Regions from separate parts of the Pseudoalteromonas sp. 1181_04 genome, predicted to be linked through region 1. Evidence: riboswitches for the same ligand, from Rfam matches in the RefSeq annotation. Region 1 holds a riboswitch; the other holds the start of a gene.
What was found. Region 1 has a riboswitch for lysine ahead of lysC (lysine-sensitive aspartokinase 3). Riboswitches for the same ligand answer to the same signal wherever they lie in the genome.
Positions count from the first base shown of each region.

Region 2: linked by a shared signal. The riboswitch ahead of dapA (4-hydroxy-tetrahydrodipicolinate synthase) and the one ahead of lysC (lysine-sensitive aspartokinase 3) in region 1 are both predicted to bind lysine.

Region 1 is NZ_VXCS01000002.1:15,367-23,467, forward strand. Features, by position in the region: gene FW757_RS01465 (ATPase) at 1-1,412, opposite strand, end outside; gene FW757_RS01470 (condensin complex protein MksE) at 1,412-1,957, opposite strand; gene FW757_RS01475 (hypothetical protein) at 1,963-3,243, opposite strand; gene nhaD (sodium:proton antiporter NhaD) at 3,422-4,669, shown strand; lysine riboswitch at 4,784-4,955, shown strand; gene lysC (lysine-sensitive aspartokinase 3) at 5,033-6,436, shown strand; gene FW757_RS01490 (4'-phosphopantetheinyl transferase family protein) at 6,413-7,156, opposite strand; gene FW757_RS01495 (sodium-dependent transporter) at 7,310-8,101, shown strand, end outside.
Region 2 is NZ_VXCS01000004.1:106,018-114,118, reverse strand. Features, by position in the region: gene FW757_RS04525 (protein adenylyltransferase SelO) at 1-979, opposite strand, end outside; gene FW757_RS04520 (DNA-3-methyladenine glycosylase I) at 988-1,689, opposite strand; lysine riboswitch at 1,880-2,073, shown strand; gene dapA (4-hydroxy-tetrahydrodipicolinate synthase) at 2,206-3,090, shown strand; gene FW757_RS04510 (2,3,4,5-tetrahydropyridine-2,6-dicarboxylate N-succinyltransferase) at 3,106-3,846, shown strand; gene FW757_RS04505 (PLP-dependent decarboxylase) at 3,846-5,051, shown strand; gene FW757_RS04500 (succinylglutamate desuccinylase/aspartoacylase family protein) at 5,057-6,178, shown strand; gene FW757_RS04495 (phospholipase A) at 6,464-7,504, shown strand; gene FW757_RS04490 (bifunctional GNAT family N-acetyltransferase/hotdog fold thioesterase) at 7,557-8,101, opposite strand, start outside.

The sequences.
Region 1 (8,101 bases):
GAGAGTTTTTTCAGCTTGATGGTCGCGCCTGGCAGGGTAAGCACGCCGCCTTTCACGTTATCTGATAATTGCTCTAAAAATGCACCAAAGGCATCTTCATCAGTGATATCTATATCACCATTACTGGTGGTGGCAAATGACAGAATGTCAGGGTTTAGAATACGCGAGATCTCTTCAACTTCTTTAAGTGATAAATCCTCGCGCATACGGGTAAATAAATTAAACTCAAGATTTTTAAGCTGTAGCTTTAAGCTTTTGATCTGCTTTTGTGTTTCACTAATACGGTAATCAAGAGTATGCAGGCTTTGCCCTTGTGCACTGTTGATAGAATGCGATAGTGACTCGTAATCTTGCTTTAATTGACCAAGGCTTACTTTTAAGGTTGCCATGTTAACCAATTCAAATTCAGATTTTAGAGCACCAAAGTCTAAAAACCATTGCTCTATTTGTGTTTGCCTGCGTTCAATATCGCGCGATTGTTGTACATAAAGTTGTTGTTTTTGTTCAAACTCGTGCTTTTCGTGTTCAATGTCTTCAAGGGCAACATTAAGCTCGCTCAATTGCGCCTCTTGGTAGCTATCAAAATCGATTAATGCTTGGTCAATTTTGGGGGCGTATGCGGCTAATTTACCTTTGAGTACGGTTTGGTTTTCAAGCATAGATTCAAGGGCGCAGATAGGCTCTTGCATCGACTCGAGTGCTTTTAGCTCACGTTTTGCGCGGTTTACTTTATCAAAGGAGCGACGCCATACTTCATAAAAATCGACCTTTGAGTTTGACATGTGGCGTTCAAATACGCGTAACATAAAGCGCTTTACGTCGGCAGCGCCTAATTTATGCAGGTTCAAAATACGGCGGAAAATTTCTTTATAAATTGCCGAATCTTGCACGTTGTTAAGCGGGATCATCTTTAAGTTAATGTCGCCATCAAATGGCGTGGCACCACCCGTTAATAGTGCGTTGAGCTCTTGCGCTTTAAGCTCAATAGGGTTAAAGCCTTGCTCTTTTAAATGATTAAACAGTTTAGTGAACTTAATGATGGTTTTACCTTGAGTATACTGCTCAAGATCAAGCTTGCCTTGGTAACAAAAAAACTGATGTGCGTAACCGGCAATTTTACCAAGCCCAGCTACACCAATCACCACCGGGCCATGGGGTAGGTCGGCTTCGAGTAAAATATAGGATTGATCTGACGAAAAATAAAATTTACGGGTTTCGTCTAAATCATGACCGTCCCATTCTGTTAGGCGTAAATCATTAATAAGCGGAAATTGCAGAGCATTGATCACCGAGCTTTTACCGGTGTTATTTGGTGCACAAATTGAGCTGCTTTTATCAAGCGGGATCACACATTTGGCATAACCGGCGGTGTTTAATAATGCCAGCTTACTGAGGCCGTATAGGTTTTTCATTATTCGTCCTCTCCAATATAGGTTTCTTCGTTTACTTCCATTAAGGCATCAATATAACGGTAGATAGGTGCTTGCAGCATAAAGCCGCCTTCTACTTCACGGGCAAGGCCAAGTCGAATCATGCGTAAGTACACGTCTTTACGTAGGTCTGATCCTGAAAAAATTTCGAGTTGATCAAATAAGTGCTTGTTCATTTGCACTAAAGTTTGCATCAGTTCTAAATCATTCACTTCATCAAATAAGGCACGCATTGGGTCTTTACCTGAGTTTGCATAGTGCTCAATTAAGATATAAATGGTTAAGGCAATCGCGCGGGAAATTTTCCCCATATTGGGTGTACTTTCATCACTGGCAAAGTAATAAAAACCACGGCTGTCATGTTGTAAATCGTGGCCAAGGGCGCTGAATAATGCGCGGTAATGATCAATTTGTTGATCAAGCTCTTGCCACATTACGGTGTCTTGTTCGCTAATGTGATAGCCGGTGACTAATTTTTTATTAATTGCTTGTAGATGACTAAGTTCATCTAAATTTATCTGTGTCATAACGGTTACTCATCCACTGTTGGTGTTTGCTGAGAGTCAACAGGCTTAGAATTAAAAGGGAAAAGAGAAAAATGTTGCCCGGCAATTTTTACGCGCATTTTTTCATCGCTTTGATTGATTTCAATATCGGTGTCACTTACCAGCTTTTGATATAAAAACAGCATTTCGTCGGCTTCAAGGTCGGGGTAGCTTTGCTCTAAAAAGGTCAATAATGGTTGTGGCTTTTTACGTTTAGCATTGAAGCGTTTTTTAAAGTTTGCTTTAACATTATTGTAATCTGGAATATTTGGCGTAACAAAAGCAGGCACATCTTGTTGATCAGGAAGTTCGTATTCACTGTGTTCAAACTCAACAAGTGCAGCCATATAAGCGACCATATGGCGCTGTTGCCCCAATGAGAATCGCTGCGTGTCAGAGACAAAATGTGGTTGTACGGCGCTGAGCATATTATCAACGCCATTTTTACGTACTAAACCAAGTACTTTAGCTGCTTGACGAGTGATCATATTATTACGGCGCAACTCTTCACGCAGTGGCATTAGCATATCGGCACTTTTACGCAGGCTTTCGCGACCAACTAAATGCATTTCTAAAATTCGGGTACGTAATCGTTCAAGCATGCGTTTATCTTGATAAGCTTTACCGCTGCGTTCAATATATTCGATTTGCGTACTGATTTGTGTTTCGATGGTATTAAAACAAGCATGAAAATCGCCACGAATATCAACCATTTCAAGCATTGGTTCAATGTATTCATCAAACGCTTCAATCACCGCTTGATAACGCTTTTGTAATGATTGCACCGCATTATTAGCTTTTGCTTGTTCTACAATATTTAAAATGGCATTTTCGTTGTGGGCAAATAGTTTCATTATTTTACGCACCCGATCATCCATAATGCGGCTAAAACGGCGCATCTCGTCGTAGTCTTCAATACTACCGGCATTGTCTAAACGGTTACCCAAACGGGCTAAATCTTCAACCAGCACGCTAATTTCTTGCGCCAAGCCTAAATGTTCTTCCTGCAATAAAAAAGTGGCAAAATCTGCAATTGCACGGTTAATTTCAAGTTGTGACGATTTAGCCAAGGGAATAATAATATCTTGGTTTAAAAGGCGGTTGGTTTCTTTGTAAATGCGCTCATTTGACCACGTAGGTTGTTTTTGTTTGATCGCATTTTGCACGTCTTTTAGGCTGAAATCAGCCATTTTAAAACGTTTAAATAGCAGCTCTAACATTCCCCAGTGCTCTGTTAGGGTATTTAGCAACTTTTTAGCTGGGATCATAAAACTCCAAAAATCCTAATTTATCTTGTAAAGCCGGCTTGTTAGGCCTCAGCGATTAGTCGTAGAAAAGCAAATTGACAATAGTTTTACACATTCTTTGGTGCTAGACTGCGCGCCGTGTCGTCCTGCGGCTCATAACATACAATTTTTACATTTTTATAAAGGTTGTTCAAACACCATGGTAACTGCAATTATCCTAACCCTGATAACGCTAGCATTCGTGCTCATCGTTATAGAGGATATTATCCATGTAAACAAGGCCAAAACCACGCTTTTCTTTGGTACTTTATGCTGGATTATCTTATTTATCTCGCCGCTTCACGGGCAAAGCCCCGAAAACGTACAACATCAACTTGACCACAATATTTTAGAGATTGCCACACTGTGGTTGTTTTTAATGGCTGCAATGACCTTTGTAGCCTATTTGAACTCCAAAGGTTTTATCCAAAATATTGTGCATAAGATAATGCCCAGTGCTATTAGCGAACGCAAACTGATGTTTTTGATTGGCGGGTTCTCCTTCTTATTTTCGTCGATTTCAGACAATATCACAGCCACATTAATTTCCCTTGCGGTGGTTATGTCGTTAAAACTCGATCCGAAAAAGCTAATTAAATACGCTACGCTTATCATCTTTAGTGTGAACTCGGGCGGAGTGTCGTTAATTACCGGTGATGTTACTACCTTGATGATTTTCCTTGATGACAAAGTTACCATTGGTCACTTGCTATTGTTGGTTGTGCCTGCGTTATTTAGCGTGGCGCTATTGGCCATTATGCTGTCATTTGGGCTCAACGGCCAAGTTGAGTTTACCAAACAAGAGGACCGTCGCATTGAGAAAACAGATATCACTATTGCAGTGATTTTCTTATCAACGATTGTCGGGACATTAACGTTAAGCGTGCTTTATCATGTGCCGCCTTTGTTAACTTTCTTATTTGGTTTGTCGTTGATGTTTTTAGTAGCGCAATTTTTAATGCGCAAAAAAGATGTGAATAAAAAAATCATCGATTATATTCGCGAAATAGAATACGACACCTTGCTGTTCTTCGTTGGCGTATTATTACTTGTAGGCGCCCTGAAAGAAGTCGGTATGCTCAGTAAGTTCACTCACCTTTACGAGTTAATGCCAGCACAATACGCTAATTATTTAATGGGTATATTATCAGCTGCGGTTGACAACGTACCACTAACGGCTGCGTTACTTAAAGCTGAAATAGTGATGAGTCCACAACAATGGTTGTCGTTTACGTATGCAACTGGGGTGGGGGGGTCCATGCTTATTATTGGCTCGGCTGCCGGTATTATCGCTATGAGTAAAGTAAAAGCGCTTACCTTTATGAGTTATTTACGTATGTCGGTGTATTTATTAATCGCTTATACAATTGGTTATATGGGATCGTATTTAGCAGGTAGTTTTATTTAATTGCTTTTATTATTTAAAACAACTTGACAGCTAGACGTCTAAACGATAACTTTCAAAGCCCGCTTAATAGCGGGTTTTGTTATTTAATTGCTAATAATTTACGTAATTAATCTAACATTCAGAAGAGGTGCGGTACTTAGGTACTTAATGTTAGGCGACGTATGCCTGTAATCATTAAGGAGGGAAGTACTCGCCGAGGAAAGCAACTGGACGTCACAGTGGTTTTTCGGTTTATGGGGCTGAATCCTCAAAACTGTCACCAATTAGGTGGAGAGCTTCTGGCAGTGGACTTTTCTTATCGAGCACCCCCTTGCCAAGTTCTTCTTGTTTTATCGTGGTATGAATGCCACAAAAGGAGACGACATGAATACCCAATTAGCTGCAACTAACTTGCAACAGTCAGCACAAAATCAAAAATCAGACTACGTAGTCGCAAAGTTCGGTGGCACCAGTGTGGCTAACTTTGAAGCGATGAGCCGTTGCAGTGAAATTATTGTAGCCGATAACAACGTACGAGTAGTGGCCGTAAGTGCCAGCGCAGGAGTGACTAATCACCTTGTGACCTTATGTAAAAAAGATTTATCAGCAGATGAGCGCAATGAGAACATTGCTGGCGTTATTGCTATTCAAGAAGCTATTTTAAATGAGCTGTCATTGGATGCTGATTTAGCTCATGGCTTTGATGAAACCATTAAAGCTTTTAAGTCACTTGCCAGTGAGCCACTAAAATCAAAGCAACAACATGATGAGTTATTGAGCTTTGGTGAGCGTTTATCATCCTATTTATTTACTCAGGTACTGCGTTTAAATGGCTTAAATGCGGTGCGTTTTGATGTGCGACAGGTATTAAAAACCGACAGCCAGTTTTCTAAAGCAACCCCAGATGTAGCTGCAACAGCAATGGCCGCAAAAGAGCATTTAATTCCGTTATTAGCTGAACAGGTTATTGTAACTCAAGGCTTTATAGGCAGTGACGCGCATGGTCAAACTACCACACTTGGTCGTGGTGGTTCAGATTACAGTGCGGCATTACTGGCCGAAGCTATAAACGCTAAAAGCGTGCACATTTGGACTGATGTCGTGGGCATTTTTAGCACCGATCCGCGCTTATGTGCTAAGGCTACGCCGATTGCGCGTTTAAGTTTTGATGAAGCGGCCGAAATGGCTACCTTTGGGGCGAAAGTATTACATCCGGCAACTATCTTACCTGCGAGCCGCAGCCATATTAGTGTGTTTGTTGGTTCTAGCCGTGAGCCTGAACGTGGTGGTACCTGGATCGAACGTGAGAAATCACAAATCCCCGGAATTCGTGCTGTCACGCAGCGTAAAAATCAAATATTGTTAACCTTAAAAAGCCCCGAAATGCTTTTGGCTAGTGGTTTTTTAGCCCACGTGTTTACAATTTTAAGTGAGTTTAATATCTCGGTTGATTTGGTAACTACCTCAGAGATAAGTGTTGCAATTACTTTAGATAATGCGCCAAATGCCTCGCGTCCTGAGCTTGATCAAGAATGCCTTGATAAGTTAGCGGAGTTTTGCCACGTGTCGGTTGAGAACAACTTAACCTTAGTGGCATTAATTGGTTCACAAATTCAATTACGTCAGCAAGAAATTAACTTAATGAATGTATTAAGCGATTTTAATATTCGCTTAATTTGTCATGGCGCAAGTAAACATAACCTGTGCTTTTTAGTGGAGCAGAGCGAGTCAGACTTTGTTGTGCAAGCGATCCACAGCCGTTTATTAGAAGTTCAAAACGCCGCGTAATTGGGCGGTAGAATTTACCACAGAGCACTGCCAGACAGTGCTCTTGTCACTTACCACACTGATATCAAACTCATGATATTGACAACTCAGCGCTGTTAAATTTGCTCGCTCAAGTTCAGTAAATACATTGGGGCTGAGTAATTTTGCAATTGGTTGGCTGGTGGCTTTGGCAAGTGCTTCTTTTAAGGTCCATATTCTAAAAAATCGTTCTGCGCTTTGCTGATCTTGCGTTATTAAATTTACCTCATCAAGATGATAAAAATGCTTAGCGAGCTTTGCAAATGGGCGCTTCAGGTTTATTTTTTCAATATCAAAACCAAATTCAATTCGTTCTACATTTAATGCAGCACCGACAAAACCATTAGAGTGGGATAAACAACTACGCAATACAGTGTCACTGTCAGTTATATGTAGCAGTAATTTACTGCTTTGCTGGTCAAATTCAGAGCTAATATGGTTATTTGCTAGATCACGAAATTGTGGCATCGTTTGTTTTACCAAATACTTAAGCAGTAGCCGAGTGGCTAAATATTCTTGCTTGGCTTTGTAACTTTTTCTACGGGTGATCACCGTCAGTTCAAATGGGCTTAATAGTGCGTTTAAATCGAATTCATCAACATTTAACTGCTGGGCATCAAATAATAAAATAGTATTCGCATTGAATGGCTGCACGCTGTGTTTGGTGATAACGAGTTGCTGTTGAAAAAATAATGCAGGCATAAAATCCACAATTAAAGTGATAAAAGAACAAACATGTTTATATTTTGTGCGGTTGTGCGCTGGTTAATTAAGCCAAGGCAAATTTATTACTCTGTGAGAGTTAAATATGGTTTAATTCACAATAATGAAAAATAATAACAGATTTGTAGATGTATGGCACAATTGCGTGATGGTTTTCAAAGCCGCCTTGGCTTTGTTTTAGCAGCTTCTGGCGCTGCAGTTGGATTAGGTAATATTTGGGGATTTCCCACGCAAGCGGCAAATCATGGCGGCGGCGCGTTTTTACTAGTCTATTTTATAGTTATCTTTTTTTTAGCCTTGCCAGCTTTATACACTGAGTTGTACTTAGGCCATAAAGCGCAAGCTAATCCGGTTAAAGCACTTAGACAAGCATGGCAAGAGCAAGCACCGCAAGTAGGCGCTGCTGCTGGTTATTTAGGTTTAGCCGGTGCGATTGTGATGCTGAGCTTTTACTCAATTGTTGCAGGTTGGATGCTTGCTTATGCCCTTGAACCCATTGCTAGCTTTTTTGGATTTACCACCGTCAGTACGTTTTTGCACACGGATTCGATGGCGCGTAATTTTGTATTTACACCACTGATGCTGATCCTCACTGCGAGTATTATTCTCAAAGGTGTTAAATCTGGCATAGAAACATGGTCGCGACGGTTAATGCCGATGCTATTGGTGTTACTCGTTGTGCTAATTGCTTATATAGCCACGCTTGATGGCGCAAGTGAAGGCTTTGCTGCGTATTTAGTGCCAGACTTTAGCCAAATACTCGACCCAGGTTTAATTATTGCGGCAATGGGACAGGCGTTCTTTTCACTGTCACTGGGTGTCGGTTGTATGATGATTTATGGCTCGTACTTGCAGCCTGATGCTAATTTGCCGCGGTTAACCGCGTCGGTAGCGTTACTTGATACAGGGGTTGCCTTTTTAGCG
Region 2 (8,101 bases), on a different contig from region 1:
GATGAAACTGCTCAGCAAAACCATTTATTAATGGGCTTAATAGCTCAACAGCCTGCTCTTCGTCATCGCTAATTAAAGGAATTAAACTTTCAGCTAAACGTGCACAATTCCAATTAGCAATATTAGGTTGATTGCCAAAAGCATAGCGACCTTGGCGATCAATAGAACTAAATACAGTATCAAAATCAAACTGATTCATCATTGCACAAGGGCCATAATCGATGGTCTCACCACTGACGAGCGTATTATCAGTATTCATTACTCCATGAATAAAACCAACCCGCATCCAGCTAACAATCAGGCTAACTTGCTTTTCAATTACCGCACTTAAAAATGCCAAATAACGCGCAGAGCCCGTAGACTTTATCTCAGGATAATGACGCTCAATAGCTAAATCAGCTAAGGCTTTTAAACCAGTCTCGTCACCTTGCGCAGCTAAATACTGAAACGAACCGACACGTATATGACTACTAGCAACGCGGGTAACAATGGCTCCTTGTTGTGGTGGTTGACGGTAAACTGTTTCACCACTGGCAACAACTGCCAAACAACGTGTCGTCGCTATGCCAAGCCCGTGCATTGCCTCACTCATTATATATTCACGTACCGCAGGACCGATCGCACAACGGCCATCACCTCCACGTGAAAATGGCGTAGCACCAGAACCTTTGAGTTGAATGTCCCAAAGCTGTTGCTGCTGATCAGTGACAGCCCCTAATAAATGTGCCCGCCCATCACCTAAACGCGGTGAAAAATGTCCAAATTGATGCCCTGAGTAACCTAATGCCACAGCAGCAACATCGCTGTTATTAAGATTACCAGAAAAAATTACCGCACGTTCTGATGTGGCAACCTCAATATTAAGCTGCCTAGCTAACGTATCGTTCCACAGCAGTAAGTTTGGAGCAATAACAGCACTTGGCTGATCCGCCACAGCAAAATCATCAGCAATCTGGGTGTAACGAGCAACTAATTTCATAGTATTCCTTAGGCTTGGGTTGTTTGTATACCAACGCGATTATCGCCCACGCTGTATGCAACTAACAGACTGAGCTCTTGTAGGCTTAATCCGCTTTGTTGCTGCAATTCATTAAAAAAATGTTGAGCGCTGGCAAGTGACTTTTTAGTTTGTAAACCGCCATCAATTATTTTATGAGCACGGAGATAACTTTCTACATCACGCGATAATAAAAAAGTGTCTTTCCCTAAGATTCGCAATGCATAAGGGCCGGTGTTACCACCTAAACGCGCCCCATGCTTTTTTAAATACCCCCACAAACCAATAATATCGTCGCTCGGCCAATCTGCAATAAACTGACTAAAACTGCCATGTTCACTTGCCACTTCATGGATCATATACGCATTTTCTGGGATCGTTTGCACTTTTTTAAAGTTACGAACGATTCGCTCATCGGTGGCTTTTTGCTCAAGCATATCTGGCGGCATCATTAATAATTTAGCCACACTAAAATCCCAAAATACTTCCCGAAAACCTGGCCATTTATTGTTGATCACTGACCAATAAAAACCACTTTGAAAAATTTTGCGGGTAAACTCTTCAAGCCATGCATCATCAGGTAAAGCAGTTAATTGCTTTGCATTTTGAGGGGCAACAAGTAATTGCTGTAACATTACTTCGCTACCTTTTCGCTGTGCCGCTCGTTGATATATATCTTGAAATTTTTCCATTACTCACTACCACTGCTTGTTATTACGCTTACTGTAACGCTATTTACGTTGTAAAAAAATGTCAGGAGCACATTGCAGCTAAAAATAAACTTAAAAATATCCAGCCTTGACACCTAGACGGCTAAAATGCTTTAATCTTTCGCATTACCCCTATTAAAGGTGTGAGTTTTAAACGATAAAACTTACACCATGGGCTAGAAGAGGTGCGTTATTCAGGTAACGTATGTGAGGAGCACACACTCCAGTGATCATACGTGAGGGGAATTAACGCCGAGAAGTAACACTTTTTGTGAAGTTTTACTTCGGGCGACTGGGTTGAATCCCAGCGACTGTCACCAATAACAGCTTGGCTGTTAAAATATTTGGTGGAGAGCTTCTGGTCTTAGCGTAATAAGGCCATAGCGCCCTATTATATTAAGCCCATTCGCTCTTCGAATTATTAGTTCGAACGACGTTAATGTGGCTCCAATCATAAAAGCTTATTAACTCCTCGAATCACTTATAAGTTCGTGAGAGATGATCAATAACTTCAATTTAAATGACTACCCTTTGTGGACGGCACTCGTCACGCCATTTACTGACGCTGGTGAAGTCGACTATGCCACTCTTGATCAGTTAGTTGCACAGCAGCAAGTGGCTAACAATGGTATTTTATTACTTGGTAGCACCGGCGAAGGCCTCGCACTAACACTCAAAGAGCAACAAGCGATTGTTGAACACGTGTGCCAATTAATGCCAACAGTACCGCTGATGGTTGCAGTAGGCGGTATAAATCTAAAGCAACAACTTGCCTGGGTTGAATACTGTAATCAGTTACCCATTCATAGCTATTTACTGGGCACTCCCCTATACGCTAAGCCCGGCGTGGTAGGCCAAACACATTGGTTTGAAAGCTTACTTAATACCAGTAAACATCCTTGCATGCTTTATAACGTACCAGGGCGCAGTGCTGTTGATATTCCATCGGCCGTAATTAGCAACTTGAAAGACCATAAAAACTTGTGGGCACTCAAAGAAGCCAGTGGCGACATTGCTAAATTTGAAGGTTTTAGAAAAGTCGCACCTAATTTAGCTATTTTTAGCGGTGACGATGCACTGATGCCTTACTTTGCCCAGGCTGGCGCAAAAGGTTTAGTCTCTGTGGCTGCTAATGCATGGCCTGTGCAAACCCATGAGTTTGTAAAACGAAGTCTCAGCGGTCAACACCCCAATTTATTTGCCGACTGGTCACAAGCCATTCAAAGCTTGTTTGCTGTCGCAAACCCTATCCCCGTCAAAGTATTGATGCATTTACAAGGGCGAATTAACAGCCCGTACTTACGTCCACCTTTGACGCATCTTGAGTTAACGCAAACTGATTGTATTAACAACGCAAACAACACCATTTTATCTTGGCATTAAATACAGGTTTTTATAATGAGCTGGTTAGAACTACTAAATAATTTAGAATCGGGCGCAGTGCGCGCAGCAACACAAGACGACAACGGCCAATGGCATGCTAACGTTCTGGTAAAACAAGGTATTTTAGAAGCGTTTAAAAATGGCACTAATACCGAATTTCCAGGTGGCTTTGTTGATAAACACAATTTAGCACCACAAGGTTTTGCAGCCGATGCTGGAGTGCGTATGGTACCTGGTGGCTCAAGCGTTCGCCGTGGCGCACACGTTGCTAAGGGCACGATTATTATGCCACCAGCATATGTAAACATTGGTGCCTTTATCGACGAAGGCACTATGGTTGATAGCCACGCGTTAGTGGGGTCGTGTGCGCAAGTAGGTAAAAATGTACATTTAAGCGCTGCTGTACAACTAGGCGGTGTACTTGAACCTATTGGTGCAAACCCGGTGGTGATAGAAGACGATGCATTCATCGGTGCAGGTTGCGTGATTGTTGAAGGCGTAGTAGTGAAAAAAGGCGCGGTGCTCGCACCAGGTGTACGCTTATCAGCAACTATTCCTGTTTATGACTGTGTTAATGAGCGCCAGCTGGCTAAAGGCGAGCCTATTCCTGAATACGCGATTGTTATTCCAGGTTCTCGCCCAGCTTCTAATACTTGGGCCCGCGAGCAAGGATTAAGTATGTCGTGTGCATTAATTGTAAAATACCGTGATGAACAAAGTGATGCATCATTGCTGCTTGAAGAGGTTTTACGTTAATGAGCTTTTTGAGCACGCCAGTTAAAACCGCCATTGATGAGCTATCAACTGCGCTTGATACACCCTTTTTTATTTACGACCTTGATACATTAAACGCACACTTAACGCGGTTAGTGACGCAAACTGAGGTAAAACTGTGGTATGCCGTAAAAGCTAACCCATTATCTAAAGTCATTCAAAGCTTAGATAACGCGGGTTTTAACTTTGATGTGGCAAGTAAGGGCGAACTTGAGCAAGTACTTGCTCAAGGTATTAACAGCGAGCGCGTGCTCAATACAGGGCCAGCCAAAAGCCCAAAACAAATTAAACACTTTATTGCGCGCGGCGTACGTACCTTTGTTGCCGAAAGCCTTAATCAAGTACGCTGGCTTAACGAGCAAGCAAGCTTACAAAACTGTCAGTTACAGGTATTACTGCGAGTGCAATTACGCTGGCCTGAAGGGGAAAAAAACCCACTTGGTGGCGATAGCCTTACTCCATTTGGTTTAGGTTGCGATGAATGGCAAGCGCTAAATACTAGCGACTACCCAGCGCTTAATTTTGACGGTCTGCATATTTTTCAGTGGGGCAACATGCTTAGCAGCGACAAACTCGCTGAGCTGTGGACACAAATGATTACGCCGTTAACAAAGCTTGCCAACGATTTAGGTATTCACTTAAAAGTACTCGACTTAGGCGGTGGTTTAGGTATTCCTTACACTCTTGATGCACCAACCTTAAGTTGGGATGCGCTCATTGATGCATTAGCTAACATTAAACATGCCGCAGGCGTACAAGAACTCTGGATGGAGCTTGGCCGTTATGCTGTGGGCGAATGCGGTCATTACGCAACGCCTGTCGTTGAGCGAAAACTTAACTATGCCCAACAACAAGTGATCTTAAGCGGCGGTATTAATCATTTATTGCGCCCTGCAGTCACCAGCCAAGATTTCCCAGCACGATTATTACGAGACTCAACTGCTGCATACCAAACTATGAGCTTATATGGGCCATTATGTACAGCACTTGATTGCTTAGGTGAACATCAATTACCTAGTGATTTAAATGAGCAAGACTGGTTGGTGTTTAGCCAATGTGGCGCGTACGGCTTTACCGAAAGTATGCCGTATTTTTTATGTCATGAGCTAGCAGCTGAATACACATTACAAAATGGCGAGCTTAACTGTATTCGCACAGCTGAAGATGCCAGCTACTACTTAAGGTAATTGAGATGAGTACGACTAAAGCTATAAGCCAAGAAAACATAGTAGTTGGTGAAGTTGCCAACGGCCTACCGCTCACAATTCCTGTCTATCGTTTAAAAGGCGATGGCACTGGGCCAAGTGTGTATGTGCAAGCTAATATGCACGGTGCAGAAGTACAAGGCAATGCGGTTATTTACCAATTACTTGAGCAGCTTAAGCACCTTGAACTCAAAGGCGATATCACCCTAGTGCCTTACGCGAACCCAATTGGTTGCAATCAAAAATCGGGGGAATTTACCCTTGGTCGTTTTGATCCAATCACCGGCACCAACTGGAACCGCATGTATCACTGTAATAGTAAGCTCGCGAGCCAATTTGCTGAGCAATATAGTGATGCCGATGAGCAAACCTTAAAAAGTGCGTTTAAAGCCGCACTGATTGATGAAGTAGACCAACAACTCAGCGGTCCAGCTTATCGCCTAACTACAGGCAAACGCATTGCACTTAACTTGCAAAAGTTGGCACACCAAGCTGATATCGTGCTCGACTTACACACAGGCCCCATTTCGAGTCAGCATTTATATTGCCCAGATTATGCCAAGGCCAGTGCCAACTACTTTAATATTCCTCATGTATTAATCATCCCTAATGATTTTGCAGGAGCAATGGATGAAGCAAGTTTTTGCCCATGGTGGCAATTAACCGAGGCATTAGCTCAACAAGGGCGTGAGTTTAAAGTGCAGGTTGAAGCTTTTACGGTCGAACTCGGCAGCCAAGAAAAAATCGATTTAACTGCGGCCCTTGATGATGCTAATAGTATTTTAAGTTACCTAAATCACAAGCAGGTATTCGTTGATGCCCCCTATCAGCCAAAAGTAATGAAGCGCTACGGCTGTGATTTAAATGATTACCTTGCTTACTATGCACCTATGGGCGGCATGGTTGAGTATATAGCGCCACTTGGCGGCCATATCAAAGCTGGCGAGCCGATTGCTAGAGTATTGCGAATGGAGCGCTACCTAGCAGAGCAACCATTACAAACCCTAACACTTGATTGTGACGCCATCGCGATTTTGCATTTTGCTTCAGCAAGCGTAAACCAAGGCACCGAACTATATAAATTCTTTACTAACGTATTTGAGCTTTAATTTTTATATCAAGCTCAACCCTTCTCATTGCGTGAGAGCACGACTATCCAATTGGAAAAAGTGCATTGAACAAGCGGCTTCGGCCGCTTTTTCTTTGTATTTATGGGCAAAAAGCGCCACAATCAACTAAGTTCAGTAACAATTCACTGATATTCAGTTAAAGTAAATGCTGGATAAATGTATGGGATAGGTATCTTAGTCGTTTTATGATACTGAAATTAGCCTATTCTCATTTACGAAAAACACAATAGCTACTCTCTATTTGATTTTATCAAAGGAATAATAATGACTTGGCACTATGGGATCCTATTTACTGCACTATTATCAAGCTCTGCATTCGCACAATCAGAATCAACAGCAAAAACCAACGAGCAAGATGATGATGTCGAGCTAGTAAAGCAATGTATTTTAAATGAGGCAATTGGCGGGGCTGGCGAGATGACGCTAGCACAACTGCGTGAAAAATGCTCATCACTTGATGAAAGCAAACAACTTACCGCACTCGATAAGCGCCAAGCACGCGAAGAAGTAAGTAAAGAAAACCGTAATGTTATTACCCCACACAAACGTAACTACATTTTACCTGTTTCTTATGTATCCCACCCAAACAATAGCTCGTTTGAAGCGTATGACGAACTAACCGGTGAAAAACAAGATGAACCACTCGATAACTTAGAAACAAAATATCAGCTTTCAATTAAGGTACCTATTTTCGATGATTTTTCTGATGAAGACCAGGCTATATTTTTTGCCTTTACATTACAGTCATATTGGCAGCTTTATAACAAAGAAAGTTCCTCACCATTTCGTGAGACCAACTATGAGCCTGAAATTTTTTGGGTTAATTATTTAGATAAAAAGCACGTTCCATGGGGCGACGAAATGGCAGTAGTCCTTGGTATTTCGCATCAATCTAACGGTAATAGTCAGCCTGATTCGCGCTCATGGAACCGTATTTATGCAAACTTTTTGTGGGAAAACGATGGCTATGTGTTTAGCTTTAAACCTTGGTACCGTATTTCAGAAAGCGAGAAGGAAACGCCATTAGATCCAAGAGGTGATGATAACCCTGATATTTACAAATACATGGGTTACTTTGAATTTAGCGGTGCATATCGACTTAATGATCATGAATTTAGTTTTATGACCCGCAATAATTTAAATTCAGATAACCGCGGTGCAATTCAGCTTGATTGGTCATTCCCATTATGGGGCCGAGTTCGCGGTTACGCCCAATACTTCAACGGCTACGGTGAAAGTTTAATTGATTATAACGCTGACATAGAACGTATTGGCGTGGGTATATTATTAACTGATTTACTATAAAAAAAGGCCAAGCAATTGCTTGGCCTTATCTTTTGTTTGCTCTGAATTCTAACTACTTAATAATTCTAAATGTACCTTCAAACTCAGCAACCAGTAACTCACCATCGTAGATTTCCACTGGCACTACATAGCTCGCTTTACCTTCTGACTCTAACTCGGCTAATTTACCCTTACAGCCGCTTAAATCAACGCTGCCACGTGGGTCGTTATTAAGCGGTTTTAAATATTTAATATTAGCATCAGCTAACACAATATTACCTTCAAGCCCGGCTTCTTTGAGTGCTAAATAAGTCGCGCCCCAGCCGGTTAACGTCGCTAAACTATAAATAGAGCCAGCAAACATAGTGTTATGCAAGTTTAAGTTCGCATTTAAATCTGCACTGGTGGTAAATTGCCAATCAGTGTAACTTTCAACTTTAATGCCCATAGCATCGCTGATCGGAATAGATTCGCGCCAGGTATTTTGCAGAACTTGGGTCCAATTGGGATGGCGGAACCAGCCTGGCTCAGACGGTTTTTGTTTCACCATTTTCCAGTGTTGTACATCATCGTAAGCTAAGTGAGCCTTTTCTTTTAATTCATAACCATGACGTTTGT